2 regions of the Microbacterium sp. AC132 genome follow, and region 1 is predicted to be linked to the other one. Evidence: predicted binding sites of a transcription regulator. Region 1 holds the regulator's gene; the other holds the start of a gene.
What was found. The regulator LexA, encoded in region 1, represses DNA repair genes until DNA is damaged. The targets are predictions, from matches to a motif close to TCGAACANNTGTTCGA.
Positions count from the first base shown of each region.

Region 2: a site for LexA is predicted at 12,129-12,144, ahead of recA (recombinase RecA). Genes of this name have one in related genera too.

Region 1 is NZ_OZ409862.1:2,938,095-2,953,996, forward strand. It holds gene ftsE (cell division ATP-binding protein FtsE) at 1-255, shown strand, start outside; gene ftsX (permease-like cell division protein FtsX) at 252-1,166, shown strand; gene smpB (SsrA-binding protein SmpB) at 1,252-1,728, shown strand; gene ACZZZQ_RS14120 (dipeptidyl-peptidase 5) at 1,729-3,594, opposite strand; gene lexA (transcriptional repressor LexA) at 3,650-4,336, opposite strand; gene ACZZZQ_RS14130 (LysM peptidoglycan-binding domain-containing protein) at 4,619-4,981, shown strand; gene ACZZZQ_RS14135 (histidinol-phosphate transaminase) at 5,073-6,167, shown strand; gene hisB (imidazoleglycerol-phosphate dehydratase HisB) at 6,164-6,781, shown strand; gene hisH (imidazole glycerol phosphate synthase subunit HisH) at 6,778-7,419, shown strand; gene ACZZZQ_RS14150 (MinD/ParA family ATP-binding protein) at 7,495-8,502, opposite strand; gene priA (bifunctional 1-(5-phosphoribosyl)-5-((5-phosphoribosylamino)methylideneamino)imidazole-4-carboxamide isomerase/phosphoribosylanthranilate isomerase PriA) at 9,169-9,915, shown strand; gene ACZZZQ_RS14160 (SseB family protein) at 9,899-10,726, shown strand; gene ACZZZQ_RS14165 (DUF1844 domain-containing protein) at 10,775-11,173, opposite strand; gene infC (translation initiation factor IF-3) at 11,405-12,055, shown strand; gene rpmI (50S ribosomal protein L35) at 12,128-12,322, shown strand; gene rplT (50S ribosomal protein L20) at 12,355-12,741, shown strand; gene ACZZZQ_RS14185 (TrmH family RNA methyltransferase) at 12,844-13,656, shown strand; gene ACZZZQ_RS14190 (response regulator transcription factor) at 13,733-14,401, shown strand; gene ACZZZQ_RS14195 (sensor histidine kinase) at 14,408-15,784, shown strand; gene ACZZZQ_RS14200 (TAXI family TRAP transporter solute-binding subunit) at 15,781-15,902, shown strand, end outside.
Region 2 is NZ_OZ409862.1:3,818-19,719, reverse strand. It holds gene ACZZZQ_RS00120 (OsmC family peroxiredoxin) at 1-258, opposite strand, end outside; gene ACZZZQ_RS00115 (DUF4395 domain-containing protein) at 344-910, opposite strand; gene ACZZZQ_RS00110 (thioredoxin family protein) at 927-1,340, opposite strand; gene ACZZZQ_RS00105 (thymidylate synthase) at 1,437-2,246, shown strand; gene ACZZZQ_RS00100 (dihydrofolate reductase) at 2,243-2,719, shown strand; gene ACZZZQ_RS00095 (SDR family NAD(P)-dependent oxidoreductase) at 2,719-3,480, shown strand; gene ACZZZQ_RS00090 (NUDIX domain-containing protein) at 3,541-4,080, opposite strand; gene dapA (4-hydroxy-tetrahydrodipicolinate synthase) at 4,193-5,170, shown strand; gene ACZZZQ_RS00080 (ribonuclease J) at 5,239-6,915, shown strand; gene ACZZZQ_RS00075 (GNAT family N-acetyltransferase) at 6,989-7,483, shown strand; gene ACZZZQ_RS00070 (FtsK/SpoIIIE family DNA translocase) at 7,565-10,303, shown strand; gene pgsA (CDP-diacylglycerol--glycerol-3-phosphate 3-phosphatidyltransferase) at 10,303-10,878, shown strand; gene ACZZZQ_RS00060 (CinA family protein) at 10,875-11,357, shown strand; gene ACZZZQ_RS00055 (helix-turn-helix domain-containing protein) at 11,499-11,807, shown strand; gene ACZZZQ_RS00050 (DUF3046 domain-containing protein) at 11,831-12,055, shown strand; gene recA (recombinase RecA) at 12,341-13,384, shown strand; gene ACZZZQ_RS00040 (regulatory protein RecX) at 13,691-14,263, shown strand; gene miaB (tRNA (N6-isopentenyl adenosine(37)-C2)-methylthiotransferase MiaB) at 14,350-15,897, shown strand.

The sequences.
Region 1 (15,902 bases):
GCGCTCGCTGAGGAGCTCAGCGCGCAGCGCAAGGCGGAATCGGCGTCCGCAGACGCCGTCCCGACCGCATCCGAGACTCCCGAGGCTCAGGCGGCGCCGATCGAGCCGCCGGTGATAGACGAGCAGCCGGCGGTCGCCCTCGCGGCGCGGACGCATCCCATCGTGCTGCCGCAGGTCGACGTCGCCGAGCTCGGCGTGGCCGATCGACTCGGTCTGTCCGACGACGGCACGGAAGAAGTGGGGCCGACGTCGTGAGAATCGGACTCATCCTCGCGGAGGCCCTCGGAGGGCTTCGTCGCAACATCTCGATGGTCATCTCCGTCGTGCTCGTGACATTCGTCTCGCTGACCTTCGTCGGCGCCGCGATCCTGATGCAGGCGCAGATCGGCACGATGCGCGGCTATTGGACCGAGCGGGCGCAGGTCGCCGTCTACATGTGCTCCGACATCTCGGAGCAGGACACCTGCGTCGACGGCGGCGCCTCGGAGGAGCAGGTCGACGCCGTGCGAGCACAGCTCGACGGCGAGGCGCTCGCTCCTCTCATCAGCGAGGTCAGCTTCGATTCCAAGGAAGACACGTACGCCAAGCTCGTCGATCAGCTCGGCGAGGACCAGGCGAGCGTGATCTCGCCCGAGCAGGCGTTCGAGGTCTTCTTCGTCACCATGAAGGATCCCGGCCAGTCGCAGGTCATCTCCGAGGCGTTCAACGGTGTCGCGGGGGTGGAGCAGGTCCAGGATCAGCTCCAGTACCTCGAACCCCTGTTCTCCGCCTTGACGGTCGCGACCTACATCGCGGTCGGTATCGCAGCGCTCATGCTGATCGCCGCCATCCTCTTGATCGGCACGACCATCAGGCTCTCCGCGTACGCCAGACGCAAGGAGATCGGGATCATGCGCCTGGTGGGGGCGTCCAACCGCTTCATCCAGACGCCGTTCGTCCTGGAGGGCGTCTTCGCTGCCTTCCTCGGCTCGGCCCTCGCAAGCGCGGCCGTCGTCGCCGGCGTCCACTTCGGCGTCGACGGCTACCTCCGAGGACGCGTGCCGTTCATCACGACCTGGGTGTCGATGCGGGACGCTGCCGTCGTCGTCCCGGTGCTGATCGGCATCGGCGTCGTGCTCGCCGCGCTGTCGGCGGGTTTCGCGATCCGTCGCTGGCTTCGCACCTGACCCGCGCGCCGGTATAGACTGACAGGCTGTCGTGCGCCCGTGACGGGCACCGGAACCATTGCGCGACGCGGATCAGGAGAGAATCATGCCCAGGGAACGCGGGGAGAAGGTCGTCGCGACCAATCGTCGCGCACGTCACGACTACAACATCGAGAAGTCGTACGAGGCGGGGATGGTGCTCACCGGCACCGAGGTGAAGTCACTGCGCCAGGGGCGCGCGAACCTGAGCGACGGATATGCGTTCGTCAAGGGGAACGAGGTCTTTCTCGACTCGGTGCACATCCCGGAGTACTCGCAGGGCCACTGGACCAACCATTCGGCGAAGCGCGTCCGCAAGCTGCTGCTGCACCGTGAGGAGATCGCGAAGCTGCAGCACGCGGTCTCCGCCGGCGGCTACACGCTGATCCCGCTGAAGCTGTACTTCTCCGACGGTCGCGCCAAGGTCGAGATCGCTCTCGCCAAGGGAAAGCGCGAGTTCGACAAGCGCCAGACCCTCCGCGAGCGTCAGGACACCCGCGAAGCCGAGCGCGCGATGCGTCTGCGCAACCGCGTGGGGGAGTGATCAGCGCGCGGGCGTGAATCCGAACACGCGTCCGAGGAAAGCGAGCTCCCTCTCGAGGGCGTCGATGATCGTCTCGCTCGACCGGAAGCCATGGCCCTCGCCCGGGTACAGCACGTACTCGTGCTCCACACCACTCGTCGCCAGCGCATCGCGGATCGCCTCGGACTGTGCCGGTGGCACGACACGGTCGTCCGCACCCTGCATCAGCAGCACCGGCACGTCGATCCGGTCGGCGTGTGTCAGGGGCGAACGCGCGACGTAGAGTGCCTCCGCCTCGGGCAGCGGACCCACCAGCCCCTCGACGTAGTGCGCCTCGAAATCGTGGGAGTGCGCGCTCAGCATCCGCAGGTCGACCACTCCGTATCGGCTGATCCCCGCGGCGAACGTCCCTCCCCGCACCAGCGACGAGAGCACCGTCCAACCGCCCGCCGACCCGCCTCTGATCGCGATGCGGGCGGGATCCGCGAGCCCGGCATCGGCGAGGCCGCGGGCCGCTGCGATCACGTCGTCGACGTCGACCACGCCCCATCCGCCGTCCAGCCGTTCGCGGTACGCACGGCCGTAGCCCGTCGATCCGCCGTAATTGACGTCGAGCACGCCGATGCCGCGGCTCGTCCAGAACGCGACGGCGGCGGACGCCGCGCCGGTCACATGCGCGGTCGGGCCGCCGTGGACGAGCACGATGTAGGGCGGGAGCTCGTCATCCGCGGCCGGAGCGTGGGCCGAGGGATTCGTCGGCGGGTACGCGAAGGCATGGACGGGCCCGTGCGAGCCGTCGACCAGGACCTCGGATGCGGGCGGCATCCACGCAGGATCGGTCGGCGCAGCTCCCGCGACGGCCTCGACGCGACCCGTGTCGACGTCGACGCACCAGACCCCGGGTTCTGTCGTCGAGCTGTTTCCGGAGAGCAGCACGCGGGAGCCCGCGACATCGTCGACACTCACGTGGCCGTCTGCGGGGAGGGGAATGCGGTGGGCGCTGCCGTCGGGGTCGATGACGACGACCCGGTCGCGACCGTTCGTGCGCACAGCCACGACGCGACCGTCGGCGAGCGGGCGGTACCAGCGATTGCCGAGCACCCAGAGGCCGTATCCCGTGTCGGCGTCGTCGTCGATGATCTGCTCCGCCGTGCCGACCGCCTGGGCTCCGCTGACACGCTGTCGGTGCAGAGCCCAGCGGCCCGAGGGATCGTCGGAGTACACGATCTCGTCGTCAGCCGTCCACTCGGGCTGCAGCGCGGCGCGAGTGGACAGCTCTGTGCGCGCGGTGCCGTCCGAGATCACCAACGACGCTCGCTGCCACGGCATCCGATCGCCGGACCACTCGACCCAGGCGGCACGAGAACCGTCGGGAGACAGTGCCGGATGAGCGTAGAACGACTCGCCTTCGACGAGGGTCTTCAACAGCGCAGGCCGGTCGGATGCCGACCCGTCGGTCGGGATCTCGACGATGGCGCGTCGGTGAGGGGAGGCGGACAGGTCCTCCCGCACGGCGAACAGGCGGCCGCTCTGCAGACGCAGACCGCCGTGCGCCGGGCCCGGGGGTGTCAGAGGAACGGGGACACCGCCGCGGGGCATGCGGTGCACGCGCTGATCCTTGGCATCGACGAAGTACAGCGTGCCGTCGGCATCCGCGGTCCACGCCCCGCCGCCGTACTCGTGGACGCGAGACCGAGCGCTCCATGGCGCGGGAAGGATCTCGGCACCCGTCGAACTTCGCACGGTCAGGCGACCGCACTCGGCAGGGATCGACTCACCCCACCAGATCTCGTCAGCCACGAAGGCGCTGCCATCGATCCGCGGAGACGACGCGGCGATCCGGTCGGGGGTGAACGGAGAGGTCCAGGTACCGAACGGCGACGACATGGTTCGAGCCTATGGTGCGTCGACGCCCGCCGTCACCGGCAGGGCGGGAGGGGAGTCAGACCGCGCGCAGCACGGCGACGATCTTGCCGAGGATGACGGACTCGTCGCCGAGGATCGGCTCGAATGCGGAGTTGCGAGGCAGCAGCCAGGTGTGGCCGTCGCGTCGACGGAGAACCTTCACCGTCGCCTCGCCGTCGAGCATGGCGGCGACGATCTCACCGTTCTCGGCGCTGCTCTGCGACCGCACCACGACCCAGTCGCCGTCGCAGATCGCCGCATCGATCATCGATTCGCCGGACACCTTGAGCATGAACAGGTCGCCCTTGCCGACGAGCTGCCGGGGGAGCGGGAAGATCTCCTCGACCTGCTGGTCGGCGGTGATCGGGACACCTGCGGCGATGCGGCCGACGAGCGGCACGAGCGCCGCGTCTCCCACGGGGGTCGCCACATCGGCGGGATTCTCTCCGCTGGTGCCGGGGAGGTCGATGAGCACTTCCATGGCACGGGTCTTGCCGGGGTCGCGTCGCAGATATCCGCTCAGCTCGAGCTGGCCGAGCTGGTGGGTCACGCTGGACAGCGACTTGAGGCCCACGGCGTCGCCGATCTCTCTCATGCTCGGCGGGTACCCGTGACGGCTGATCGACGTCTGGATGACCTCGAGGATCGCCATCTGCTTGGGACTCAGGCTCTTGCGGCGACGGGTGCGCGGGACGTCGGCGTCGGGGGCGGAGATGTCGCTCATGGTGCTCCTCAGGTGTGCGATTCCGGCGTCTCAGTTCGAATGTCGGAGGCCCGTGGTGGGGTGTTGACATCGAAACCGTATCCGAGAATCGCGCCGAAGTGGAAGATCTGTTCGAGCGTGTCGGCCGATTCCCGGACTTCTGTTTCGAAGAACGCTTGACAGATGTTCGAATTCGAAGATAACTTCGGAACGTAGCTTCGCATTCACGGCTCCCGGCCGAGGCGCGAATGCGAACGCTACGCCAACTTCACCGCCCACGCGGTAGATGCAGAGGAGCACGACATGAGCACCATCACCTTCAGCAGTGCAGCAGTCCTTCCGGCTCGTCCGGCGACGCGGCTCAAGCTGACGGCGCGCGGTCGACGTGTCGTTCTCGCTGTCGCGGCCGTGCCGCTCGCAGCCGGGATCGCATTCGCCGCACTCAGCGGCGGCAGTGCGATGGCCTCAGGCGAACAGACCGCCACGGCATCGTTCGCGACGGTGACGGTGATGCCCGGCGACACGCTGTGGTCGATCGCTGAGAGCGTGGCCCCCGGCGCGGATCCGCGCGACGTGATCGGCGACATCACGCGTCTGAACCTGCTGCGCGGCGGCGAGCTGCAGATCGGCCAGGAGCTGGCGATTCCGGCGCAGTATTCGGAATGAACCCGTGAGGGCCGTTCGATCGAGCGGTGCGGCGCGGAAGCGCGTTCACACTCCGTCACCACGAGCGTCTGTGTAGCGAAGGCGGCCTACCATGGGAAGGGTGACTGCATCACTCGCCGACCTCCCTCTTCGCGACGACCTCCGAGGGCTCACGCCCTATGGAGCGCCGCAAGCGCCTCTTCCGATCGCACTCAACGTCAACGAGAACACGCATCCGGTTCCCGACGCGGTCGCCAGTGACATCCTGGACGACATCGCGGTCGCGCTCCGCGATGTCAACCGCTACCCGGATCGCGAGTTCACCACGCTCCGGGAAGGGTTCGCGGAGTACCTCGGTCATGGTCTCGAACCGGCTCAGATCTGGGCGGGCAACGGGTCGAACGAGGTCCTTCAGCACATTCTGCAGGCGTTCGGAGGGCCGGGCCGCACGGCGTTCAGCTTCGCCCCGACCTACTCGATGTATCCGCTGATCTCGAAGGGCACCGGAGCGCGTTGGGTCGCCGGCACCAGGCAGCCCGATTACACGATCACCCCCGAAGAGGCGGCAGCGCAGGTGCGAGATGTCGATCCTGACGTCATCCTGCTGTGCTCGCCGAACAATCCGACAGGCACGCCGCTGGGCCTCGACGTCGTCGAAGCCGTGTACGAGGCGTCGAACGGAATCGTCGTCGTCGACGAGGCGTACCAGGAGTTCGCGCCGCACGACGCGGCATCGGCTCTGACCCTTCTCGAGGGACGACCGCGGCTCGCCGTCTCCCGCACGATGAGCAAGGCCTTCGCCTTCGCGGGTGCCCGCGTGGGGTACCTCGCCGCGGATCCTGCCTTCATCGACGCTCTGCGGCTCGTGCGCCTGCCGTACCACCTCAGCGCTCTCACGCAGGCCGCAGCCGTCGCCGCTCTGCGCAACTCCGACGTGATGCTCGGCATGGTCGAGGAGATCGTCGAGCAGCGGGATCGCATCTCCGCGACACTCGAGGCGCTGGGGTACACCCCGCATGAGTCCTGGTCGAACTTCGTCCTGTTCGGGGGTGTCGCAGAGCCCCAGAAGGTCTGGCAGCAGCTCTATGAGCAGGGTGTTCTCATCCGCGACGTCGGGATACCCGGGCACCTCCGCGTCACCGCGGGCACCGAGGCGGAGACCACGGCATTCCTCGATGCCCTCGCCTCGATAGGATCGGCTTCATGAGCAGCCCCGCCCAGACCCCGCGCACCGCCACGCGTGTGCGCAGCACGTCGGAGTCCACCGTCGAGCTCGAGCTGAACCTCGACGGCACCGGTGCGAGCCGTATCGACACGTCGGTGCCGTTCTTCGATCACATGCTGACGGCTTTCGCGAAGCACTCGCTCACGGACCTCACGGTGCGCGCCTCGGGGGACACGCAGATCGACGCACACCACACCGTGGAGGACATCTCGATCGTTCTCGGTCAGGCCATCCGTGAGGCGCTGGGCGACAAGTCCGGCATCTCGCGATACGGCGACGCTCTCGTGCCGCTCGACGAGGCGCTCGCTCAGGCTGTCGTGGACATCTCGGGGCGTCCCTATCTCGTTCACACGGGGGAGCCTGTCGGTTTCGAGCACCACCTCATCGGCGGCCACTTCACCGGTTCGCTCGTGCGCCACACGTTCGAGGCCATCACCTTCAACGCGGGACTCACGGTGCACGTACGCGTTCTCGGTGGCCGCGACCCCCACCACATCGCCGAAGCCGAGTACAAGGCATTCGCTCGGGCGTTCCGCCAGGCCAAGGCCCTCGACCCCCTGGTCGACGGCATCCCGTCGACGAAGGGCGCACTGTGAGCAGGGCTCCCCGGGTCGCCGTCTTCGATTACGAATCCGGCAACGTCCACTCGGCTGTCAAGGCGCTCATCGCCGCCGGTGCTGATGCGGTGCTGACGCGCGACCGCACGGAGGCGCTCGAGGCCGACGGTCTCGTGGTGCCGGGGGTCGGCGCGTTCCAGGCCGTGCGCGATGCGCTCTACGCGCACGGCGGCGACGAGATCATCGATCGTCGGCTCGCAGGCGGGCGCCCGGTGCTCGGCATCTGCGTCGGCATGCAGGTTCTGTTCGCGCACGGTGTCGAGCGCGGGCACGATTCCGAGGGTCTCGGCGAATGGCCGGGAGCGGTCACGGAGCTCAACGCGCCGGTGCTGCCGCACATGGGGTGGAACACGGTCGAGCCGGGCGCCGAATCGGTGCTGTTCAAGGGCATCGAGAACGAACGCTTCTACTTCGTGCACTCCTATGCCGCGCAGTCGTGGGAGCTCGATGTCATCCCGCCGTTCCCTCAGCCGGTGCTCACGTGGTCGACGTACGGCGATCCGTTCCTCGCTGCGGTCGAGAACGGGCCGCTCTCCGCGACGCAGTTCCATCCCGAGAAGTCCGGAGAGGCCGGAATCCAGCTGCTCCGCAACTGGGTCGACAGCCTTCGGTCCTGACGCGCCGGCAGCCCGCTGAGCCGCCGTCGATCCGAACCGCGGACGACCGGTCCGTCGGGTCCTCTGCCGAACGGCTCAGAAGCCTCGGGCGACGGCGGCCGCGGCAGAGAGCCACGACCGCTGCGTCGGCGCCGCAAGTGCACGAAGACGGAGGTGACCGTCGACCATCTCCCGATCGAAGGGGATGCCGACGACTTCGCGCGCGAGCGGCTGATATCCGGCGATGACGTCTGCGACTTCGGCGGGGGATGCCTTCGGGTCCGCCTGGCTGACGACGACCACTGACTCGCGAGCCAACCGTGCGGATCGCTCGTCGCGGTCTTCGAGTGCCTCGAGCAGCAGCGCCCCGGCCTCGGCATGGTCATCACGTGTCGTCGTCGCCACGACGATCTGGTCGGCGAGGTCGATCATCCGCAGCCACATCGGATCGGACTCGTCGTTGCCGGAGTCGATGATGATCAGACGGTAGAACTTGGCCGCGATCGCGTGGATGGAGTCGACGTCACTGGGCCGGAGCCGATTCTCGTGGGCCAGTCGGACGGGCTTCGACCGCAGGACGTCGTACTTCTCCTGCGGCTGGTGATGCACGAAGTGCGCGAGGTCGGCTGACTGTCCCTGGGCTCCCAGCAGGCGCTGGGTCTGCGGAAGCAGTTCGAGCAGTGTGCGATCGTGCGCCCCCGTCTCGGTGCGCCAGCCGAGGGTGCCGCGGGTCTGGTTGTTGTCCCACGCGAGAACCCCGGCGCCGCCGTACTGCGCGAAGACCGCCGACAGCAGCACGGTGGCCGGTGTCTTTCCCGCCCCGCCCTTCCCGTTGACGACAGCGACGGTGCGGGGGCCCGGCCAATGGCGGCTCACCGCGTGCTCGTCGTCGCGGACGGCGCGTTCGCGAGCGCTCGGGCCGAGGGTGAACCCGACGCGGTTGAGCAGCCCGCGTCCGCCCTGACGCGCTGGCTCCTCACGGCGCTCCTCCTGAAGGAACGAGCGACGCCCCACGCCCTGCTCGCGCTGCTGACGACGCGAGGATGCCGAGGACGCCGACTCTGCAGCGGCGGCGTTGGGCGCGGACGGGGCCGAGGCGGGCACGGGCAGCGGCGGAGCGGGCGGTACGTCGGAAGACTGGGGGCGCGGCGCCGTGGCCGCCGGAACGGCGGGCCGCACGGTGCTGTCCTGAGTCGAAGAGCTCTGCTGTTCCGACCACGCGGTCGAAAGCGATCCGGTCGCAGCGGGCGCTCCGGAAGGTGCCGGCGTCGTCGGTACCGCAGGGGCTGCGGGCGATGCGGCTGAGGGCGCGGGCGGTACTGCAGGGGCGGCGGGTGGCGCAGCGGGGACCGAAGGCGGTGCGGAGATCGGCACAGCGGGGGTGGCCGGCCGCGCATCATCGGAAGGAGGAGCTGCGGCGGAGGCTGCTGCCCATGCCGCTGCGGCTCGTGTTCCCGGCGCGGGGGCGGGCTGGGGTGCCGGTCGGGGGTGCGGGGCTGTGGGCTCCGCGTCGGGTCCAGCCGGCATCTGAGCGCGCTCATCCGGAGTCTCGGGAGGCAGCGCATTCCCGCGTCGCAGGGGTCCGCCTCCTCGCGCTTCCGCATCGCGCACCATGGAACATCTCCTCACACACCGAAACAGGGGCGTCATCGAGGCTACCGCGTGGCACGGGAGGTTCTCTGCTGTCATCGTTTTGGAGCGGGCCGATACGCGGGCTAGTGTCGATTCTCGTGCCGACGAATCGGTCTCTCCATCTCACCTGAGGACGTCATGAACGACTTCGCGCAGTCTCCCGCTCTCACCCTGCTTCCCGCCGTCGATGTCGCCGGGGGCAAGGCCGTCCGCCTCACTCAGGGTGAGGCCGGCACCGAGACCAGCTACGGCGACCCGCTCGACGCCGCGGGGGAGTGGGTCGCACAGGGGGCGAAGTGGATCCATCTCGTCGACCTCGATGCCGCTTTCGGACGCGGCAGCAACGCACCGATCCTCCGCAAGGTCATCAAGCAGTTCAAGAACGTCAACGTCGAGCTGTCCGGCGGCATCCGTGACGACGCGACGCTCGAGGCGGCTCTCGAGAGCGGTGCGACCCGCATCAACCTCGGCACGGCCGCGCTGGAGAACCCCGAGTGGGCCGCCGACGTGATCAGCCGTTACGGCGAAGCGATCGCTGTCGGGCTCGACGTCCGGGGCACGACGCTGGCCGCTCGCGGGTGGACGAAGGAGGGCGGCGACCTCTGGGAGGTGCTCGAGCGCCTCGAGGATGCCGGCTGCAGCCGTTACGTCGTGACCGACGTCACCAAGGACGGGACCCTCAAGGGACCGAACCTCGAGCTGCTGCGCGAGGTCACAGCCCGCACCCCGAAGCCCGTCGTGGCATCCGGAGGCATCTCGAACCTCGATGACATCGTGGCGCTCCGCGAACTGGTGCCGCTGGGCGTCGAAGGCGCCATCGTCGGCAAGGCACTCTACGCCGGCGCGTTCACGCTGGCTGAGGCGCTGGATGTCGCAGGGGACTGACGACGCCGGGGACCACGGTCCCCACGACCGTCATGGGTCGCACGAGCACCCGTCCAGCGATCGGGGCGACTCGGCCGGTGTGCCCTGGGAAGGCCGCAGCTTCCAGTCGAACCCTCATGCCGCCGACGACGGATCGGCCGACCCGGTTCTGCTCGACGCGCTGCTGCGTTTTCGGGCGGGCGACGGTGCTCAGACCGAGGTCGTCGACGCGTTCCGTTCGGCGCGGGTCCTGATCCCGCTCATCGCCGAGAAGGGCGAGGAGGGCGTGGCGCCGAGCGGTCTCGCTGTCGACAAGACTCAGGAGCTCTCGATCGTGACGGTCGCGGCTCCCGACGGCCGTCGCGTGCAGCCGGTGTTCTCGTCGGTCGAGGCGATGCAGCGCTGGGACGCGACGGCCCGTCCGATCCCGGTGGAAGCCGTGCGCGCCGCTCTCGCAGCGTCGGCGGAGGAGACGGATCTGATCGTTCTCGACCCGACGTCCGACACCGAGTTCGTCCTCCGTCGTCCCGCGGTGTGGGCAGTCGCGCAGGGTCATCGGTGGGAGCCGAGTTTCCTCTCGCCCGAGGTCTTCACTGCTCTGCAGGAGAGTGTCGCGCATGAACTCGCAGTGATCGACGTCGCCGTCGCGGCCGGAGACCCGGACGCCCGTCTACGCGGACCGGAACTGATCGTCATCCTCGAGCTGGTCGACGGGCTCGAGCGCGAGGTGCTCGATGCCGTGCTCGCGCGCCTGGCGCAGCGGTGGGCGGCGGATGATCGCATCGCGGTGCTCGCCGACTCTCTCACCGTGAAGCTGCGTCGCTCGGCCTGACCGGCTCGGTGCTGCCACCGACCGGTCAGCCGCAGCGGCCGGCAGTCCCTAGTTGACCGGGCCTGTCCACTTCTCGCCCGGACCCTTGCCGATCGGGTCGGGAATGGTCGACGCCTCGCGGAACGCGAGCTGCAGCGAGCGCAGCCCGTCTCGGAGGGACCGCGCGTGCATGTCGCTGATCTCCGGTGCGCCGGCTGTGATCAGCCCGGCGAGGGCGTTGATGAGCTTGCGCGCCTCATCGAGGTCGAGCTGCTCCGCGGCGTGCGGGTCGTCGGCGAGGCCGAGCTTGACCGCCGCGGCACTCATGAGGTGGACGGCTGCGGTCGTGATGACCTCGACCGCCGGCACATCGGCGATGTCCCGCGTGGCGGAGGACGCCGCCTCCTCCTGCCGTGCCCAGCGCTCTTCGCGCTCGCGTGCAGCCTCATCCGATGCCTGGTTCGTCACTTCGCCTTGCCTTCTGTTAGACTTTGTCGGGCTCCGGAGCGTCATGCTCCGGTACGAAAGAGGATTCACTTCCCACCCGCGCTTGCCGTTCCAGGCTACCGGGTCTTGCACTCCACCGGATCGCGTCGTCAGACGGGGTCCGGCAGGCAGGGTGCGGAGCCGGCGTCTGAATGCCGGTGGGTGGGACGATTCTGATTTCGCCCGGGGTGCTGACAGCATCCTGGTGGCCGAATCCCATCGTCTAAGGAGCTACGCATCAGCGATCCCCGCACCAATGAGCGCATCCGCGTCCCCGAGGTCCGCCTCGTCGGTCCCGCGGGTGAGCAGATCGGCGTCGTCCGCATCGAGGCGGCGCTGCGCCTTGCGCAGGAAGCAGATCTCGACCTCGTCGAGGTCGCGCCCAACTCGAAGCCGCCCGTGGTCAAGATCATGGACTACGGCAAGTTCAAGTACGAAGCCGCCCAGAAGGAGAAGGAAGCTCGCCGCAACCAGGCGAACACCATCCTCAAAGAGGTCCGCTTCCGACTGAAGATCGAGGCGCACGACTACACGACGAAGCTCAAGCGCGCCGAGGGCTTCCTCAAGGCCGGCGACAAGGTGAAGGCCATGATCCTGTTCCGTGGTCGCGAGCAGTCGCGTCCCGAGCAGGGCGTCCGTCTCCTCCGCAAGTTCGCCGAGGATGTCGCCGAACTCGGAACCGTCGAGTCGAACCCGACCATCGACGGCCGCAACATGGTCATGATCGTGGCTCCGCTCAAGAGCAAGTCCGAGGCGAAGCAGGAGCAGAATGCGGTTCGCGACGCCCAGCGCGCAGCGAACAAGCAGGCCGCCCGCGAAGCCAAGACCGACGCCGACGAGCCGGCCGAGGCCGCAGCGGAGTAACTCCCGCCCCCAGACTCCCGCACCGCGGGTTGACACCGTCGCCTGAGAAGGCGCCATACGAAGGAAGAGAAGATGCCGAAGCAGAAGACCCACTCGGGTGCTAAGAAGCGCTTCAAGATCACCGGCAGCGGCAAGCTGAAGAAGCAGCAGGCCGGAATGCGCCACAACCTCGAGCACAAGTCGAGCCGTCGCACCCGCCGCCTCAACCAGGACCAGGTGCTGTCGAAGGCTGACACCAAGGTCGCGAAGAAGCTTCTCGGTCGCTGACGCGCCCGAACGCACGATAGGAACACAGGAAAATGGCAAGAGTCAAGCGGGCGGTAAACGCCCACAAGAAGCGTCGGGTCATCCTCGAGCGCGCCTCCGGCTACCGCGGTCAGCGTTCGCGCCTCTACCGCAAGGCCAAAGAGCAGGTCATCCACTCGCTGGTCTACTCGTACCGTGACCGTCGCAAGCGCAAGGGCGACTTCCGTCGTCTCTGGATCCAGCGCATCAACGCCGCTGCACGCCAGAACGGCATCACGTACAACCGCTTCATCCAGGGCCTCGGTCTCGCGGGTGTCACCGTCGACCGTCGCATGCTCGCCGACCTCGCGGTCAACGACGCAGCGACCTTCACGACGCTGGTCGAGACGGCGAAGAAGGCTCTGCCTTCCGACGTCAACGCTCCGAAGTCGGCTGCGTAAGCAGCTCTTCACCACAGAGGACGCTCTCCTTCGGGAGGGCGTCCTCTGTCGTTCGTCCGGCGTTTGCGCAGGAACGGTCCTGCCGTTCTCTAGACTGTGAACGTGCTGGAGAACCCCCGTTCGCCCCGAGTCCGTGCCGTCGCCAAGCTGACCAAGCGCAGCGCGCGCGCCGAGACAGGGCTCTACCTCCTCGAAGGTCCCCAGGCGGTTCGCGAGGCGCTGACCTACAGTCCTCAGGCGATCGTGGAGCTGTTCGCGACCCCGACCGGCTGGGAGAAGCATCCGGACATCCGCGCGAAGGCATCGGATGCCGGCATCGACGTGGAGTACGTCACGGAGTACGTGCTGAACGCGATGGCCGACACGGTCACTCCGCAGGGGCTGGTGGCCGTCGTCCGGCAGGCGCCCACGTCGGTGCGGGACATCTTCGCGGCATCCCCCCGTCTGGTGGCGATCTGCGAGGAGATCAGGGACCCGGGAAACCTCGGCACGATCATCAGGGCCGCCGATGCGGCGGGAGCCGACGCCGTCGTGCTGACGGGCCGCACGGTCGACCCCTACAACCCGAAGGTCGTGCGCGCCACGACAGGTTCGCTGTTCCATCTGCCCGTGTCCGTGGGCGCAGAGCTCTCGGATGTGGTCGAGAAGGCTCACGCCGCGGGACTCCGGATTCTGGCCGCGGACGTCAAGGGCGAGGATCTTCTTCATGCGCGGGCGGACGGAGTGCTCGCCGAGCCTACGGCGTGGCTGTTCGGCAATGAGGCGCGCGGTCTCGAGGACGAGGCGCTCGCGCAGGCCGACCAGGTGCTGAAGCTGCCGATCTTCGGCCGCGCCGAATCCTTGAACCTCGCCACGGCAGCGAGCGTCTGCCTGTACGAGAGCGCGTTCGCGCAGCGGGCGGCATCCTCGGCCTGATCTCCGGCGGACGAGCGGCCGCCCGTCCTGCTGGTAGGTTTGTCCCTGCTCGAGCGGAGAAGGGGACCCAGGGTCGATGCAGATTCTGATCGTGGAGGACGACGAGCGTGTCGCCGCTGCACTCGAGGCCTTCCTCGCGCGATCCGGGTACGCCACCGTGCGAGCCGCGGACGGAGCCTCCGCGCTGCAGGAACTGGGTGCGGACACCGAGGTGGTGCTCCTCGACCTCGGTCTGCCCGATGTCGACGGCATCGATCTCTGCCGTCGGATCCGCGCACGCTCCGAGGTGCCGATCGTGATCGTCACCGCACGCAACCAGGTCACGGAGCGCATCAGAGGGTTGCGTGCCGGCGCTGACGATTTCGTCGTCAAGCCCTACGACGTCCACGAGCTCCTCGCCCGGATCGAGGCGGTCACACGACGCTCTCGACCCGTGCGGCCGGAATCCGAGGCGCGCGTACGGCTGCAGGATGGCGAGATCGAGATCGACCTCGTCGCCAGGCAGGTGATCATCGGACGCGCTCCCATCGAACTCACTCGCAAGGAATTCGACATCGTGGCGGTGCTCGCCCGGTACCCCGGCGTCGCCGTGCCGAAGGAGAGACTCATCCGCGAGGTCTGGAACACCGACTGGCGCGGCTTCGGGCACTCGCTCGAGGTGCACGTCGGCGCGATCCGCAAGAAGGCGGGTCAGCGGCATCTGATCGAGACCGTGCGCGGTGTCGGCTATCGGTTGGCCGGGTAGCGTTCGATGCGCAGACGTCTCGTCGTCGTCTTCCTGGTGCCGCTCGTCGCGATCCTGCTGTCGTTGGGCGGCGCCACGGCGTGGAGCGCGACCCGCAGCATCCAGCAGGCCTTCTACACCGAGCAGCTCGGTGACCTCGGGTATTTCGTGACCAGCGCGCGGCAGGCGCTGCGGTCGGGCAGCGCGACGGTGATCGATGCGGAGGTCGCCCGCTTCCACGAGGTGTACGGGATCGATGTGATCGTCTTCGATCTGTCCGGTGGGGTGTGGTCAGCGCGCGACGGCGGCGGCGAAGTCCTGTCAGAGGACGATGCCGCACGGGTCGGCCTCGCGCTCTCGGGGCGCCGCGCCGAGGCGCCCGAGCCGGTGTTCCCCTGGATCGCGGCCGAGTCCTCGCTCGTCGAGCCGGTCTTCGACGACGGCGACGTGATCGGCGCCGTGATGCTCTCCGCGGACGTCGAGGCGCCACGGACCCAGATCCTGCAGCAGATTCTCGTGCTGACGGTCGTGTCGATCGTCTCGATCGGACTCGGCGTGCTCCTCGTCTTCCAACTCGCGCGGTGGGTGCTCTCTCCGGTCCGACGTCTCGATGAGGCGATGATCGCGATCGAACGCGGCGAGATGGATGCGAGAGTCGCGGAGGACACGGGGCCTCCTGAGCTACGCCGGATGACGCGCGTGTTCAACGGCATGGCGGATGAGATCGAGCGCGTCATGACGCGTCAGCAGGAGTTCGCCCTGAACGCCTCGCACGAGCTCCGCAATCCCCTCAACGCGCTGCTGCTGCGTGTCGAGCACCTCTCGACCGGTCTCGGAGCTGACTGGAAGGACGACGTCGAGGAGACGCGGGAGGAAGGGCGCCGGATGGCTCGCATCCTCGAGACGCTCCTCGGACTCGCGCGCGGCGGACGCGCCGACACGACGATCTCAGCCGTCGATCTGACGACGCTCGCCACCCGCCGCGCAGACGCCTGGAGCGAGGTCGCGTCACAGCGACGCGTCCGGATGCTCTCGACAGGAGTGGGCCCGGTGATGAGCATCACCGACCGCACGATCGTCGAGAGCGCGCTCGACGCCGTCATCGACAATGCGGTGAAGTTCTCGCCCGCCGAGTCGGCCGTCGAGGTCGACGCGCACCGCAGCGGTGGACTCTGCGTGCTGACAGTCCGCGACCACGGCCCCGGGCTGACGCGGGAGCAGGCCGCGAACGCCGCCGACCGGTTCTGGCGCAGCGACGACAGCGGCGGGGTTCCGGGGTCAGGGCTCGGCCTCGCGATAGCGACCGACCTCTTGGAATCGATCGGCGGCGAGCTGCGGGTCGATACGCCGGACGACGGCGGGCTGCTGGTGTCGCTGATGCTGCCGGACGGAGCTGAGGGATGAGCGGGCGGGCTAGCCGCCGCGCATGGTGGCGCAGAGGGGTGGCGACGGCACTCGTGCTGCTGCTCGCCGCCACGAGCAGCGCGTGCAGCGCTCGATCGACGGAGTGGAACGACTCTGC
Region 2 (15,902 bases), 2.9 Mb from region 1:
GGTGACGGACGCGCTGGTGTTGACGCGCTCCGGCGGAGTGCCGTTCTCGGACAGCGCGTGAGATAGCGCCATGCTGAAACACGACGCGTGGGCTGCGGCGATCAGCTCTTCAGGCGTGGTGGTGGTGTCGCTGCCCTCGCTGCGGGCCTTCCAGTTGATCGGGAAGGTCCCGAGCTTCGACGAGGAGAACGCGACTGTGCCCGAGCCCTCGGTGAGGGATCCGGTCCAGGTGGTGGTGGCTTCGCTGGTGACGGGCATGATTCCTCCGTTGTATCGCGCGCTGCTCGATGCGGGTCGCGTGTGCGGCCAGCCTATCGAGCGTGGGCGTGCGGCGGAACAGCGCTCAGGCGGTCGACGCCGCGCGACCGAGGATGCCTGCTCGCTGCAGCAGCAGATAGATCTGGCATCCGAGGCAGAAGGAGAACGCCGCATTGAGGAAGGCGGCGATGAAAGCGGCGGCGGTCGCGATGGGCAGCGCCCACGGGACCCCGGCGAGGTGCAGCACGAGACCGATCGTGACGACGACGAGACCGACACCCTGGGCGAACCGCGGTGGACGCGGATCCTCGAGCTCGGTCGGAGCGGCCAGTCTCGGACGGATGACCCTGCGGAACACGACGCCCCATGGTGCAGTCGCGGGTGACAGGACGCCCCACAGGAACAGCAGGGCGATCACGATCGTGAGGAGGAACCCCGGGTCCAGCGCGCGCTGTGCAAGGGTCGCCGACGTCACGGCCCACGTGGCCGAGCCGATGTCGGCCGAGTCGAGCGGCTGATAGGCGAACCAGCCGAAGGTCCGTGCGGTCGAGATGCCGACCAGCGCCAGATATGTCGCGACGAGCAGCAGCACTGTCGTGACCGTCGCTGCGAATCGCGGGCCGCGGGGATCGATGCCGGCCGGTGTCGTCATGTGCTTTCCGTCCTCGTCATACGGTTGCCAGCGCGTCGTTCAGCGCGTGTCGATGGGGCACGCCATGGAAGCGTGCGCGGACGGCTCCTGATCCGTCGACGATGAAGGTCGTCGGTGTCTGCATGACCTTGTATCGAGCCGACAGATCCGGTCGATGCGTCAGGTCGACCTCCACGTGGTCCAGGCCCTCCGATTCTGCGACGTAGCTGCTGAGCATGCGTCGTACCTGGGGGCAGCGGGTGCACATCTCGGTGCTGAACTGCACGACTGTCGCTCTCGCGCCCAGGCGCGACACGCCCGCGTCGTTCGGATCGAAGCGCAGATGGCCGCCTCCGCGACGCCGTCCGTCGAGAAGTCTCAGCACGACACCGATCGTGCCGGCGAGCACGAGCAGCGCTGCGGCGAGGAGAAGGGCGACGGCGGGTGACATGCGTCGAGAATACGGGCGATCCGGCACCGCCCGGGCCGATATGTCGCATCGTGACGATCCGACTCGACAGCCCCCAGGGCGGGTAGTCTGGCACACATGAGCGCAGCCGTCCCGACGCCGTACGAAGACCTTCTCCGAGACGTGCTGGAGTCCGGCACTCACAAGTCCGATCGAACAGGAACCGGCACCACCAGCGTCTTCGGGCGGCAGATCCGCTTCGATCTCTCCGAGGGCTTCCCGCTCATCACCACGAAGCGGGTGCACTTCAAGTCGATCGCCTACGAGCTCCTCTGGTTCCTCAGGGGCGACTCGAATGTGAAGTGGCTGCAGGAGCATGGCGTCACCATCTGGGACGAATGGGCGGATGCCGACGGCGATCTGGGTCCGGTCTACGGAGTGCAGTGGCGCAGCTGGCCGACGCCGGAGGGTGAGAGCATCGATCAGCTCGCTCAGGTGATCGAGCAGATCCGGCAGACGCCCGACTCCCGGCGACTCATCGTGTCTGCCTGGAACCCGGCGGACATCCCCGACATGGCGCTTGCTCCCTGTCACGCCCTGTTCCAGTTCTACGTGGCGGACGGCAAGCTCTCCTGCCAGCTCTATCAGCGCAGCGCCGACCTGTTCCTCGGCGTCCCGTTCAACATCGCGTCCTACGCCCTGCTGACGTTGATGGTCGCCCAGCAGGTGGGACTCGAGCCGGGTGACTTCGTCTGGACCGGGGGTGACTGCCACATCTACGACAATCACCTCGACCAGGTGAACGAACAGCTCACGCGCGAACCGTATCCATACCCGACGCTGAGGTTCGCCCGGAAGCCCGAGTCGATCCTCGACTACGACTACGAGGACTTCGTCGTCGAGGATTACCAGCACCACGCTCCGATCAAGGCGGCGGTCGCGGTATGACCTGGGTCGGGCTGATCTGGGCAGAGGCGCACGGCGGCGTCATCGGAGCAGAGGGCGGCATGCCCTGGAACGTCCCCGAGGATCTCGCTCACTTCAAGGAAGTCACCCTCGGCGCTCCCGTGATCATGGGTCGCAAGACGTGGGACTCGCTCCCTGAGCGCTTCCGCCCGCTTCCAGGGCGAGAGAACATCGTCATCACCCGCCAGCAGGACTGGTCCGCGGACGGCGCCCGTCGTGCCGCGACCGTCACGGACGCGGTGCGCGGCCACGAGAAGGTATGGATCATCGGCGGCGCCGAGATCTTCCGCCTGGTGATCGCCGACGCCGACCGCCTCGAAGTCACCGAGCTCGACATCGAGGTCTCCGGCGACGCGTATGCGCCGTCCAAAGCCGGGTGGCGGCTCGTGAACGAGGGGGAGTGGCAGACGTCGCGCTCCGGCATCCGGTTCCGCTTCCTGGGATACGAGCGCTGATGCCCACCGCACTGATCACCGGAGCGAGCGCCGGCCTCGGCGCAGAGTTCGCGCGCCAGTTGGCCCGGCGCCGAGCCGATCTGATCCTCGTCGCACGTTCCGCCGGCGATCTCGAGGTCGTGGCGGCCGAGTTGCGCAGCGAGCACGGTGTCGCGGTCGAGGTGCTTCCCGCCGACCTGTCGATCGACGAGGATGTCGAGCGCGTGGCCGACCGTCTCCGTGATGTCTCCGATCCGGTCGACCTTCTCATCAACAATGCAGGCTTCGGCCTCCCGCTGCAGTTCGCCGACAACGACATCGACGACGAGGTGCGCCATCTGCGCGTTCACGTCGAGGCGTCGATGCGGCTCATGCACGCGGCGCTTCAGACGATGCGCGGCCGTGGGGGCCGGATCATCAACGTCGCGTCCGTCGCAGGGTTCATCTCGCGCTCCACGTATTCCGCGTGCAAGAGCTGGTTGATCGGATTCAGCCGCTGGGCGAATGTCGAGTACGCACCCGACGGAGTGACGGTCACCGCCGTCTGCCCGGGTTTCACGCACACGACCTTCCACGAGCGGATGGGACTCGAACCGGGGCACGAGGGCGTTCCCGGCTTCATGTGGCTCGACGCGCGGAATGTGGTCCGCGAGGCGCTCCGTGACGCGGCGCGCGGAAGGGCCGTCTCGATCCCGTCGCTGCGTTACAAGGCGATCGTCGCTGTCGCGTCCCTGCTTCCGAGCGCGCTGACCTCCGGCGTCGCACGTCGCGGCCGCGTCTGATCTGAACGTCGACCGCGTCCCGCTGTGGGCGCGCCGTGCGCGAATGAGGGCGCTAGGAGATCAGCGGAATCTGCCCAGACGGATACCGGCGTATCCGATCGCCGCCACGGTCTCTCCATCGGTGATGCGGCCATCGGAGATCATGCCGAGGACGTCGGAGAACGGTACCCAGGTGACGGCGTCGATGCCCTCCTCCGCCTGCGTGTGAGTGGAGTCGTCGGACGGAGTCAGACCCCGAGCGAGGAACACGTGCTCGGGGGCGTGGGCGATCCCGTTCAGGGCGTTCATCGTTCCGAGTTCCGTCCAGTCCTCGGCGACGAAGCCCGTCTCCTCGAGCAGCTCGCGCTGCGCTGCAGCGAGCGGTTCTTCGCCGTCGCTTCCTCCGGCAGGAATCTCTATCGACACTCCGGTCGTGTAGCGCTCGAGAGTGATGAGGCAGACGCGGTCCTCGTCATCGAGTGCGACGACGAAGACTGCCGGATGCCGCATGGTCACCACGCCGTAGATGCCATCGCCCCCGGGCCCCGTGACCTGGTCCTCCCGAACCTCGATCCACCGGTTCTCGTACACCGTCGACGATTCGCGTGTGACCCATGCCATGGAGTCGAGCCTATGTGGATCCCTATCGAGATGATGGTCGCGATCGTCCGGGGAGATGTCATCCGCCGTCCCTCGTCTGGGTGAGCGGCATCCGAACCGATACGCTGGGGGCATGACGCACTCGGGCAACCCCTTCGGACAGGTTCTCGTCGCGCTCGTCACTCCGATGACGGCCGACGGCGAAGTCGATTGGCCCGCCGTCGAGAAGCACATCGATGACGTCATCACCGCCGGTGCTGACGGAATCGTCGTGACGGGAACGACCGGCGAGACCTCGACCCTGACGGACCCTGAGAAGCTCCAGCTCGTCGAGGTCGGAAAGTCGGTCTCGGCCGGACGCGCCAAGATCATCACCGGCGGTGGATCCAACGAGACCGCGCACGCGATCGAGCTCTACAAGGCGAGCGAGAAGGCCGGCGCAGACGCCATCATGATCGTCACGCCGTACTACAACAAGCCGACCCAGGCCGGGATCCTCACGCATTTCCGCCTGGTGGCCGACGCCACCGACCTGCCGGTGATCCTCTACGACATCCCCGGTCGCACCGGCGTGCCGATCAAGTACGAGACCATCCTGCGCCTCGCCAAGCACCCGAACATCCTCGCAGTGAAGGACGCCAAGGGCGACTTCTCCGAGGTGAGCCGCGTCCTGAACCAGACCGACCTCATGTACTTCTCGGGAGACGACGCGAATGTTCTGCCGCATCTCGCCATCGGCGCGACCGGCCTGATCGGCGTGACCGCCAACGTCGCGGCGGCTCCGTACCGCACCATCATCGACGCCGTCAACCGAGGCGATCTGACGACGGCCACGGCAGAGCACAAGAGGCTCGAGCCGCTCGTGCGCGCGGTCATGACGCATGTCCCGGGAACCGTCGCCGCGAAGTACATCCTGCACGGCCTGGGCCGGATCTCCAGCCCCCGCGTGCGTCTGCCCCTGGTGGGTCCCGAAGAGTGGGAGGCCGCGCTCATCGAGGACGAGCTCGATCTCGTGAGGGACGTTCCGGGAGCAGACTTCTCCAACTTCCGCCCCGACCGCAACGCGGCCGCGGGCGGCGCCCTGCCGAAGGTGCACGGCACGACCCGCTGAGAACGCACGCGCCGAGGCGCGTCACCATGAACGAACGGACGCGTGGAGTGTCCGACTGAGGAGACAGCATGTCCATCCCGCTCGCAGAACCCGCAGCTCTCGACGAGGGGACGCTGCGGGTCACTCCGCTCGGCGGACTCGGTGAGATCGGTCGCAACATGACCATCTTCGAGTTCGACGGCAAGATCCTGATCGTCGACTGCGGAGTGCTCTTCCCGGAGGAGCACCAGCCCGGAGTCGACCTGATCCTGCCGGACTTCGAGCCGATCAAGAGCCGCCTCGACGACATCGTCGGAGTCGTCCTCACCCACGGGCACGAGGACCACATCGGTGCCGTTCCCTACCTGCTGCGCCTGAAGAGCGACATCCCCGTGATCGGATCGGGCCTCACGCTCGCGCTGGTCGAGGCGAAGCTCAAGGAGCACCGCATCAAGGCCTACACCCTCACGGTGAAGGAGGGCCAGCGGGAGCAGGTCGGACCGTTCGACCTCGAGTTCATCGCGGTCAACCACTCGATCCCGGACGCACTCGCCGTGGCGATCCGCACTCCCGCGGGCCTCGTGCTGGCGACCGGCGACTTCAAGATGGACCAGCTTCCGCTCGACGGACGCATCACCGACCTCCGCGCGTTCGCCCGCCTCGGCGAGGAAGGGGTCGACCTGTTCCTCGTCGACTCGACGAACGCCGACGTGCCCGGGTTCACTCCCACGGAGCGCTCGATCGGCCCCGTGCTCGATCAGGTCATCGGCAAGGCGCCTCGCCGGGTCATCGTCGCGAGCTTCTCGAGTCACGTGCACCGCGTGCAGCAGGTTCTCGACGCCGCGCATGCGCACGGCCGACGGGTCGCGCTGCTCGGACGGAGCATGCTGCGCAACATGACGATCGCCGAGGACCTCGGATACCTGAAGGTGCCGAGCGGTCTTCTCATCGACTACAAGAAGGCCCGCGACCTTCCGGACGACAAGATCGTCTACATGTCCACCGGCTCGCAGGGCGAGCCCATGGCCGTTCTGAGTCGCATGGCCAACCTCGACCACGCGATCGAGCCCGGACCGGGTGACACCGTCATCCTGGCCTCGAGCCTCATCCCCGGCAACGAGAATGCCGTGTACCGCGTGATCGACGGTCTGACCAAGCTCGGCGCGAACGTGGTGCACAAGGCGAACGCCAAGGTGCACGTCTCGGGCCATGCTGCAGCGGGTGAGCTCATCTACTGCTACAACATCCTGCGACCCAAGAACGTGCTGCCCGTGCACGGCGAGTACCGCCATCTGATCGCCAACGCCAAGCTGGCGCAGGACACGGGCATCGAGGCCGAGCGCACGATCATCGCCTCGAACGGCACGGTCATCGACCTGAAGGGCGGCGACGCCCGAGTGGTCGGCCAGCTCGATCTCGGTTTCGTGTACGTCGACGGCTCGACCGTCGGCGCGATCACGGACGCAGACCTCAAGGATCGTCGGATCCTGGCTGAAGAGGGCTTCGTCTCCGTGATCGTCGTGGTCGATGCCGCCACCGGTCGCATCATCTCCGGTCCGGAAATCCACGCGCGCGGCATCGCCGAAGACGATTCCGTCTTCGATGACGTCACCCCGAAGATCATCGCCGCCCTCAAGGAGGCCTCCGGCAACGGCGTGCGCGACACGCATGCGCTCTCGCAGGTCATCCGTCGGACCATCGGGCGCTGGGTCAACCAGAAGCTCCGTCGTCGTCCGATGATCGTCCCGCTGGTCATCGAAGCGTGATCGGAGCCCGGTGGTTCGCGGGTTCCCAGTCGACCGACACTCGGCTGTAACGCGAACGGCCTAGGCTCACTCCATGCCGGACGTCTTCTCGATTCGACCCGCCGACCAGGCGGACGGGAGCTTCCTCGGCGACATGGTCGTCGAGGCGGCGAACTGGCGCTCGGGCGGGGCACGCGCTCGGCATGAGATTCTCAGCGCCGTCGAGCACCGGCGCTACATCGCGGGGTGGATGCGGCCGGCGGATGCCGGTTTCATCGCGCTCGACTCCGATCTGCGACCCATTGGTGCGGCGTGGTATCGGATGCTCGCACCGGACGACGCAGGCTTCGGTTTCGTCGGAACCGCGGTGCCCGAGCTCATCATCGGAGTGCAGCCGATCTGGCGGGCGCACGGAGTCGGACGGACCCTGCTTCGACGCCTCGTGACCCACGCGCGCGAGCAGGGGCACCCTCGGATCAGCCTCAGCGTCGAACGGGACAACTTCGCGCACGCCCTGTATAGGTCGGAGGGTTTCGTGGTCACCGACGCGGGGGATCTCCGTGACACGATGGTGCATCGCACGTCCTGATCTCCCTTCGCGGGCCCGGGAACCGGCCGGAATGCCGCGTCATTACGGGTGAATGTCGGCCTCTGGCCGTAACGTGAGAGCATGGCCAGGAGTACCACGAAGTCCGCGCGCGCGTCCGAGAGCGCCACGCCTCGCCCGAAGCGGCAGGCTGCGCCGAAGGCCCAGGCTGCGCCGAAGAAGTACATCGACGAGATCGACAAGCCTCCGGTGGCGGTACGAGCGTGGAACGGGCTCGCCCACGGCGTCGGTGGCCTGTTCCGGGCATTCGGCCCGGAGACGCTCGAAAAGGATGACCGGCGCGACGGATTCCCCTTCCTGCTGGTGCTTCTGGCGATCGCCGGAGCGGTCAACGAATGGTTCTTCATCGGCAACGAGGTCGCGTCGAACATCAGCGCCTACTCGGTGGGGCTTCTGGTCGGGCGCGTGGCTTTCGTCATGCCCGTGCTGCTGCTGCTGCTGGCAGGGTGGCTGTTCCGCCATCCCTCGTCCGTCCACGACAACGGGCGCATCGGCATCGGCTTCGGACTCTTCGTGCTCACCCTGGCAGGCTTCTGCCACATCGCAGCGGGTCGAGTCGACTCCGCCGGACTGCTCGTTCGTGCGCAGCCCCGGGACGGCATGCCTGCGCTCAGCGAAGCGGGCGGTCTCTTCGGCTGGATGATCGGTGAGCCGCTCTCGTATCTCACTCCGGTGGGTGCCTATATCGTCCTGGCCCTGCTGGCGGGACTCAGCATCCTGATCCTGACCAAGACTCCGCCGAACCGTATCGGGCAGCGCCTGGGCGACCTCTACGCGTGGATGTTCGACGCTGAGCGCACCGAGAAGCCTGCGAAGGAAGCCGCGGCGATCGACGAGTCCGACAAGGTCGACGACCCCGACGTCCTTCCCTGGTGGCGGCGGAACAAGACCGGCCGTGAGGAAGACCCCGACGAGGGGAGCCTGGGCTCCGACGACATCACCGCGCTGCTGACGACCTCCGAGCCGACTCCGGCTTACGATCAGGCCGTCGTCGTGGAAGATCCGTACGACGCGGCGACGGAGGTGCTGACGGACGTGCGGTCCGTGACGGAATCCCTGGCAGGGCAGCAGACCACCGCATTGCTCGACGACGAGTCCGACACCGGAGAGATGCCGGAGCTTCCGGGTCTCGACGGCTTCGGCACGGCAGGGCCGGGGGAGCGAGGCCCCCAGGCCCCCGTCGCCCCGTACGTGCTGCCGTCGCCAGGTCTTCTGGTCGAAGGGCCTCCACCGGTCGCGCGCTCCGAGGCGACCGACAAGGTGATCGAGCAGATCACGAGCGTGCTGACACAGTTCAAGGTCGACGCGAAGGTCACTGGTTTCTCGCGTGGCCCCACGGTCACCCAGTACGAGGTCGAGGTGGGGCACGGCGTCAAGGTCGAGAAGATCCTCCAGCTGAGCAACAACTTCGCCTATGCGGTCGCATCGAACGATGTGCGGATCCTGTCGCCGATACCCGGAAAGAGCGCGATCGGAATCGAGATCCCGAACGCCGACAAGGAGATGGTCGCGCTCGGCGATGTGCTCAGGTCTCCGGCAGCGCACAAGAGCACCCACCCGATGACGATCGGCGTCGGAAAGGACGTCGGTGGGAACATCGTCATCGCCAACCTCGCGAAGATGCCTCACCTGCTTGTCGCCGGTTCCACCGGCTCCGGAAAGTCGAGCTTCGTCAACTCGATGATCACGAGTCTGCTCATGCGCGCCCGACCCACGGATGTGCGGATGGTCCTGATCGACCCCAAGCGCGTGGAGCTGACGAGCTACGCCGGGGTGCCGCACCTGATCACACCCATCATCACGAACCCCAAGAAGGCGGCGGAAGCGCTGCAGTGGGTCGTGAAGGAGATGGACATGCGGTACGACGACCTCGCGTCGTTCGGGTTCCGTCACATCGACGACTTCAACCGTGCCGTCCGCGCCGGCGAGGTGGAGCTTCCCGTGGGAAGCGAACGCGTGCTCAAGCCCTACCCGTACCTCCTCGTCGTCGTCGACGAGCTGGCGGACCTGATGATGGTCGCCCCGCGCGATGTCGAGGACTCGATCGTCCGCATCACCCAGCTCGCACGCGCGTCCGGTATCCACCTCGTGCTCGCGACGCAGCGACCCAGCGTCGATGTCGTGACCGGTCTGATCAAGGCGAATGTCCCCTCACGCCTCGCGTTCGCCGTCACGAGCGTCACAGACAGCCGCGTGATCCTCGACAGCCCCGGCGCCGACAAGCTGATCGGACAGGGCGATGCGCTGTTCTCGCCCATGGGGTCGTCCAAGCCGTTCCGATTGCAGGGTGCGTGGGTCGATGAGAAGGAGATCGACGCGGTCGTCAAGCACGTGACGCGTCAGGCTCGTCCGGACTACCGCGCCGACGTCCAGGAAGCGCTGGAGCCCACGAAGAAGAAGGAGGTCGACGAGGACATCGGCGACGATCTCGAGCTTCTTCTCGCCGCGGCCGAACTCATCGTGTCGTCGCAGTTCGGGTCAACGTCGATGCTGCAGCGCAAGCTCCGCGTCGGGTTCGCGAAGGCCGGTCGCCTGATGGACCTCCTCGAGTCGCGAGAGATCGTCGGCCCGTCAGAAGGATCCAAGGCGCGCGATGTGCTGGCGACGGCCGAACAGCTGCCCCAGGTCATGGCGAAGCTGCGAGGCGACGACACTCCGCCGAAGCCGCCTGCCCCCTCCTCGGCCGCGACTGCTGCCGGAACGCCGCACGACCCGGTCGAGGCGCAGTTCCAGGGACTTCCTGTGGTCGAGGCTGAAGACGATGGCGACGAAGACGCCTGGGGACTGACGGGACGCGACTGATGGCCATTCCACGGCAGCTTCCCAACGCGATCACGGTCGCGCGCATACCGCTCGCGGTGATCTTCTTCGTCCTTCTGCTGATCGGTGGCACGTTCGGACTCGACGACATCGCTGTCCGCTGGATCGCCGCCGTTCTCTTCATCGTCGCGATCTCGACCGATTGGGTCGATGGCTATCTGGCCCGCCGCTACGAGATCGTCAGCGACTTCGGAAAGCTCTGGGACCCGATCGCCGACAAGCTGCTCACCGGCGCGGGATTCATCGGTCTCGCGATACTGGGCGAGCTGAACTGGTGGCTGGTGATCATCATCCTCATCCGGGAGTGGGGCATCACGATCCACCGTCTTATTGTCGCGAAGGAGCACGTCGTGGCTGCGGCCTGGATGGGCAAGATCAAGACGGCCGTGCAGGCGGTGGCCCTGTCCTGGGCGCTGCTTCCGTTGCACGTCGTGATCGGGCTGGAGCCGTGGCTGCTCGTGACCGCCATCCTGATGGTGCTCGTGCTGATCCTCACCGTGGCGAGCGGAATCGACTACATCGTCGCGCAGGTACGAGGCGCGCGGCAGCCCTCGTGACATCTGCGTCGGCCGTGCTCGCCGCGCTGGTCGAGCGTGGCTGGACGCTCGGTGTCGCGGAGTCGTTGACGGGCGGTGCTCTCGCTGCCGAGTTCGTCTCCGTGCCGGGGGCGTCGGCCTCGCTCCGCGGAGCGATCGTCGCGTACGCCACTCCGGTGAAGCACACGCTGCTGGGCGTCGACGACGCGTTGCTCGACGCGCACGGTCCCGTGCACCCCGACGTCGCTCTTCAGATGGCGGCGGGGGTGCGCGGTGCGTTGAACGTCGACGGGGCCCCTGCCGACGTCGGCGTCTCGACCACGGGTATCGCGGGGCCGGACTCACCTGACGGTCAGCCGGTCGGCACGGTGCATGTGGCCGTGGTGACGCCGGATTCCTCGGTGACGGAGGTGTTTCGATTCGACGGTGATCGTACCGAGGTGCGGGCGCAGGCGGTCGACGCGGCGATCGATATGCTCGCTCGGGTTCTGCGGGAATAGGGGATGGGTGCGCTCCGTTATCTCCTATGTGCTCACACCGAAAGCACAGCGTGCGAAGGTAGATTTTGTGAAGGTCGGTAGGACTAGACTGGCGGTCTCTTCGAGGGAGACCTCGAGAAGGCGATCTGGGAGGAGGTTCCGATGATTCTTGTACGACAGGAAATCGGCGATGTGCTGAGGGACTTCCGCCTGCAGAAGGGGCGGACGCTCCGGCAGGTTGCAAGCAAGGCTTCTGTGGCGCTGGGCTATCTCAGCGAGGTCGAGCGGGGCCAGAAGGAAGCATCGAGTGAGATTCTCGCCTCGGTGGCTGACGCTCTGGATGTTCCCATCTCGATCATCATGCGAGAGGTCGGCGACCGGATCTCGGTCCTCGAAGGCATTCAGGTCTTCCCTGATGTCGTTCCGGACGACCTCGTGGCTTCTGTCGAGCCCGAGCTGTCGCTCCACTGAACGTCGGACTCTCATAGCCTCTGATGCGACGTAGTGAGTTCCTCCGCGCAGTCGACGCGGAATTCGGCGGTCGCGGGTCATCTCTGATCAGCGACCTCGTTCTGACTCAGCTCGCCGGGCGCACTGCCGACGAAGCGCTGGACGCTGGCGTCGCACCGCGCGAGATCTGGCTGGCGCTGTGCGCCGAGACGGATGTCCCCCTGGAGCGGCGACACGGTGCAGGTCGTCTGGAGCCGCGCAAGCGATGACCCTCTGAGGCGTTCGCGGCGAGGGCCGCGTTCGAGGCGGTTTCGATTTGCGACACGCCGCGACGGCGTGTCGTCGAATATGTGTTCGAAACGGGCGTAGTCTTCTGCACAAGTGGTTCAGAGACGTTTCTCTCCCTGTTTCGCGGTGCTGACGACGCAATGTCGGAGGCTCCTCCTACGGTGAAGAACAAGCCGAAGAGCCATACGCCTTGTCGGAGAGTTCCGCCCAGCCGGGAGGACCGCGACAGCCTACAGGCGGCACCACGCGAGCATAAGGAGCACGTCATGCCATCACCCGCTGACCGCGAGAAGTCCCTCGAGACCGCCCTCGCCCAGATCGATCGTCAGTTCGGAAAGGGGTCGGTCATGAGACTGGGCAGCGACGAGCGTGCGCCTGTCGCCGTCATTCCGACCGGTTCCATCGCTCTCGATGTCGCCCTCGGCGTCGGAGGACTGCCGCGTGGACGAATCGTCGAGATCTACGGTCCTGAGTCGTCGGGTAAGACGACGCTCACCCTCCACGCGATCGCCAACGCTCAGCGCGCCGGCGGAATCGCTGCCTTCATCGACGCCGAGCACGCGCTCGACCCTGACTACGCCGCGAAGCTCGGTGTCGACATCGACGCCCTTCTCGTCTCGCAGCCCGACACGGGTGAGCAGGCGCTCGAGATCGCGGACATGCTCGTCCGCTCCGGGGCGATCGACCTGATCGTCATCGACTCCGTGGCCGCGCTCGTGCCTCGAGCCGAGATCGAGGGCGAGATGGGTGACTCCCACGTGGGTCTGCAGGCTCGTCTGATGTCTCAGGCGCTGCGAAAGCTCACCGGTGGGCTCAACCAGACGAACACCACGATGATCTTCATCAACCAGCTGCGAGAGAAGATCGGTGTCTTCTTCGGCTCGCCGGAGACCACCGCGGGTGGAAAGGCGCTGAAGTTCTACGCGTCCGTCCGAATGGACATCCGCCGAATCGAGACTCTGAAGGACGGCACCGACGCAGTCGGAAACCGTACGAGGGTCAAGGTCGTGAAGAACAAGATGGCTCCGCCGTTCAAGCAGGCTGAGTTCGACATCCTCTACGGCGTCGGCATCTCCCGTGAGGGCAGCCTGATCGACTTCGGTGTGGAGCACGGCATCGTCAAGAAGTCCGGGTCCTGGTACACCTATGACGGTGACCAGCTGGGACAGGGCAAGGAGAACGCGCGAACGTTCCTGCTCAAGAACCCCGACATCGCGCTGGCGATCGAGACCCAGATCAAGCAGAAGCTCGGCATCGGAGGAGCCACCGAGGCACCTGCTGACGAGCTCGCCGAGCGCCGCCCGGCATGATCGTGATGGTTCGCGGTTGTGGCGCAACCGGAGTGAACCATGAGTGATGGCGGGGGCGAGCCTCAGGAGCTCGCCCCCATCATCCCTCTGTTCGGCCGCGATTCCGCGCGGATGAAGCCGGTCGATCGAAGTACTGCCGGGTCCGATGCAGTCACCCCCCGCGCCGCGGAAGACGCAGGCCTCGTGGAATCGACGGCGGCAGGAGTCGCATCCACCGGCGACTCGGCTCCAGCTCCACTCGTCGACTCTCGTGGGCCCAGCGAACGGCATCCAGCTCGTGGCGCTGCGGCTCGGTCTGCTCCCCGATTGCGTGCACTGCAGCCGCACGAAGACTCAGCAGATGAGAGCGGAGTCGATCCGTCGAAGCTGCGTGTCGACGCCGAGGAGCTTCTCGTGCGCAAGCTGAGGGCTCGATCGCTCTCTTTGTCCGAGGCGCGGATGGTGCTCAAGGGCTACGAAGAGAACGGCGTCCGGCTCGACTCCGGATCGATCGACGACGTGATCGACGACTTCTGTCGCCGCGGCTACCTCGATGACGCGGTTCTCGCCGATCAGCTCGTGATGTCGGGAATCGAGCGAAAAGGACAGGGAAGGGTCGCTCTGTCGCGAGCGCTCTCGCAGCGGGGGATTCCCCGCGATGTGATCGACGCGGCATTGGGCGACGTTCCCGACGACGACGCGGAGCGTGCACTCGAGTACGCTCGCTCGAAAGCACGATCGATGTCGCGCCTCGACCCGGATACTGCTCTGAGACGCCTCGTCGGTCAGCTATCACGTCGCGGGTACAACGGTTCCATCGCGATGACGGCTGCGAAGACGGCCCTCGCCGAGGAATCTTCCGGCTCGTCGTCGCGGGTCCGATTCGTTGATTCGGACTGACACCCGGGAGGGCGCGCACCTCGCCCGGCGCTGGCCGGTCAGCGGCAGCGGCAGCGAGGGGGAACCGCTCGTACAATGGGGAGATCATGACTATCCCGCGCAGTGAACCGACGATCATCGCGTCGTCGTCAGCCGCAATCGACCGTGACGGGCGCCAGCGTTCGTACGAGGTCCGCACCTTCGGCTGCCAGATGAACGTCCACGATTCCGAACGTCTCTCGGGCTCGCTCGAAAGTGCGGGATACGTCCGAGCCACGGACGGCGCCGAGGCCGATGTCGTGATCATCAACACGTGCGCAGTTCGCGACAATGCCGCGGGCAAGCTCTACGGGACCCTCGGTCAGCTCGCTTCGGTGAAGCGCCGCAAGGACGGCATGCAGATCGCCGTCGGGGGCTGTCTCGCCCAGATGGACAAGCAAGCCGTTCTCGATAAGGCCCCATGGGTCGATGTGGTCTTCGGCACGCACAACATGGGGTCGCTTCCCGGCCTTCTCGAGAGAGCGCGACACAACGGTGACGCCGAGCTGGAGATCCTCGAGTCGCTCGAGGTGTTTCCCTCGACGCTCCCGACCAAGCGCGACTCTGCGCACAGCGGGTGGGTGTCCATCTCGGTCGGATGCAACAACACGTGCACCTTCTGCATCGTTCCGAGCCTTCGCGGCAAGGAGAAGGACCGGCGTCCGGGTGACATCCTGAACGAGGTCCGCCTCCTCGTGGAGGATGGTGCCATCGAGGTCACCCTGCTCGGACAGAACGTCAACTCCTACGGCGTGGAGTTCGGCGATCGCCAGGCTTTCGGCAAGCTCCTGCGCGCGGCGGGCGAGATCGACGGACTCGAGCGCATTCGGTTCACGAGTCCTCACCCGGCTGCGTTCACCGACGACGTGATCGACGCGATGGCTGAGACTCCCACTGTGATGCCGCAGCTTCACATGCCGCTGCAGTCCGGCAGCGATCGCATCCTCAAGTCCATGCGTCGTTCCTATCGCAGTGAGAGGTTCCTCGGAATCCTCGACCGCGTCCGTGATCGCATTCCGCATGCCGCGATCACCACCGACATCATCGTCGGGTTCCCCGGTGAGACCGAGGCGGACTTCGAGGACACGATGCGGGTGGTCGAACAGGCCCGCTTCTCGAGCGCCTTCACCTTCCAGTACTCGATCCGCGAGGGCACACCGGCGGCGACCATGGAAGACCAGGTTCCGAAGGCCGTCGTGCAGGAACGCTACAACCGGCTCATCGCGCTGCAGGAGCGCATCTCGCTCGAAGAGAACCAGAAGCAGATCGGCCGCGAGGTCGAGGTCCTCGTCTCGACGGGCGAGGGCAAGAAGGACGCCGAGACGCATAGGCTGACCGGCCGGGGAGAGGACAACCGCCTCGTGCACTTCGAGGTGACCCCGGGGTCGGCTGTTCCCCGGCCCGGTGACGTCGTCTCGGTGACCATCACCCATGCGGCTCCGTTCCACCTGCTCGCCGATGACCCGACGGGCTCCCCGCTCAAGATCCGTCGCACGCGCGGCGGGGACGCGTGGGATCGCGCCCAGGCGGAATCGTGCGCCGTGCCGGCGCCTGCGGCGCCCGACGGCACGCGGGCGGTGTCTCTCGGCCTGCCGACGCTGCGCGTCGGCAGGTGACCGCT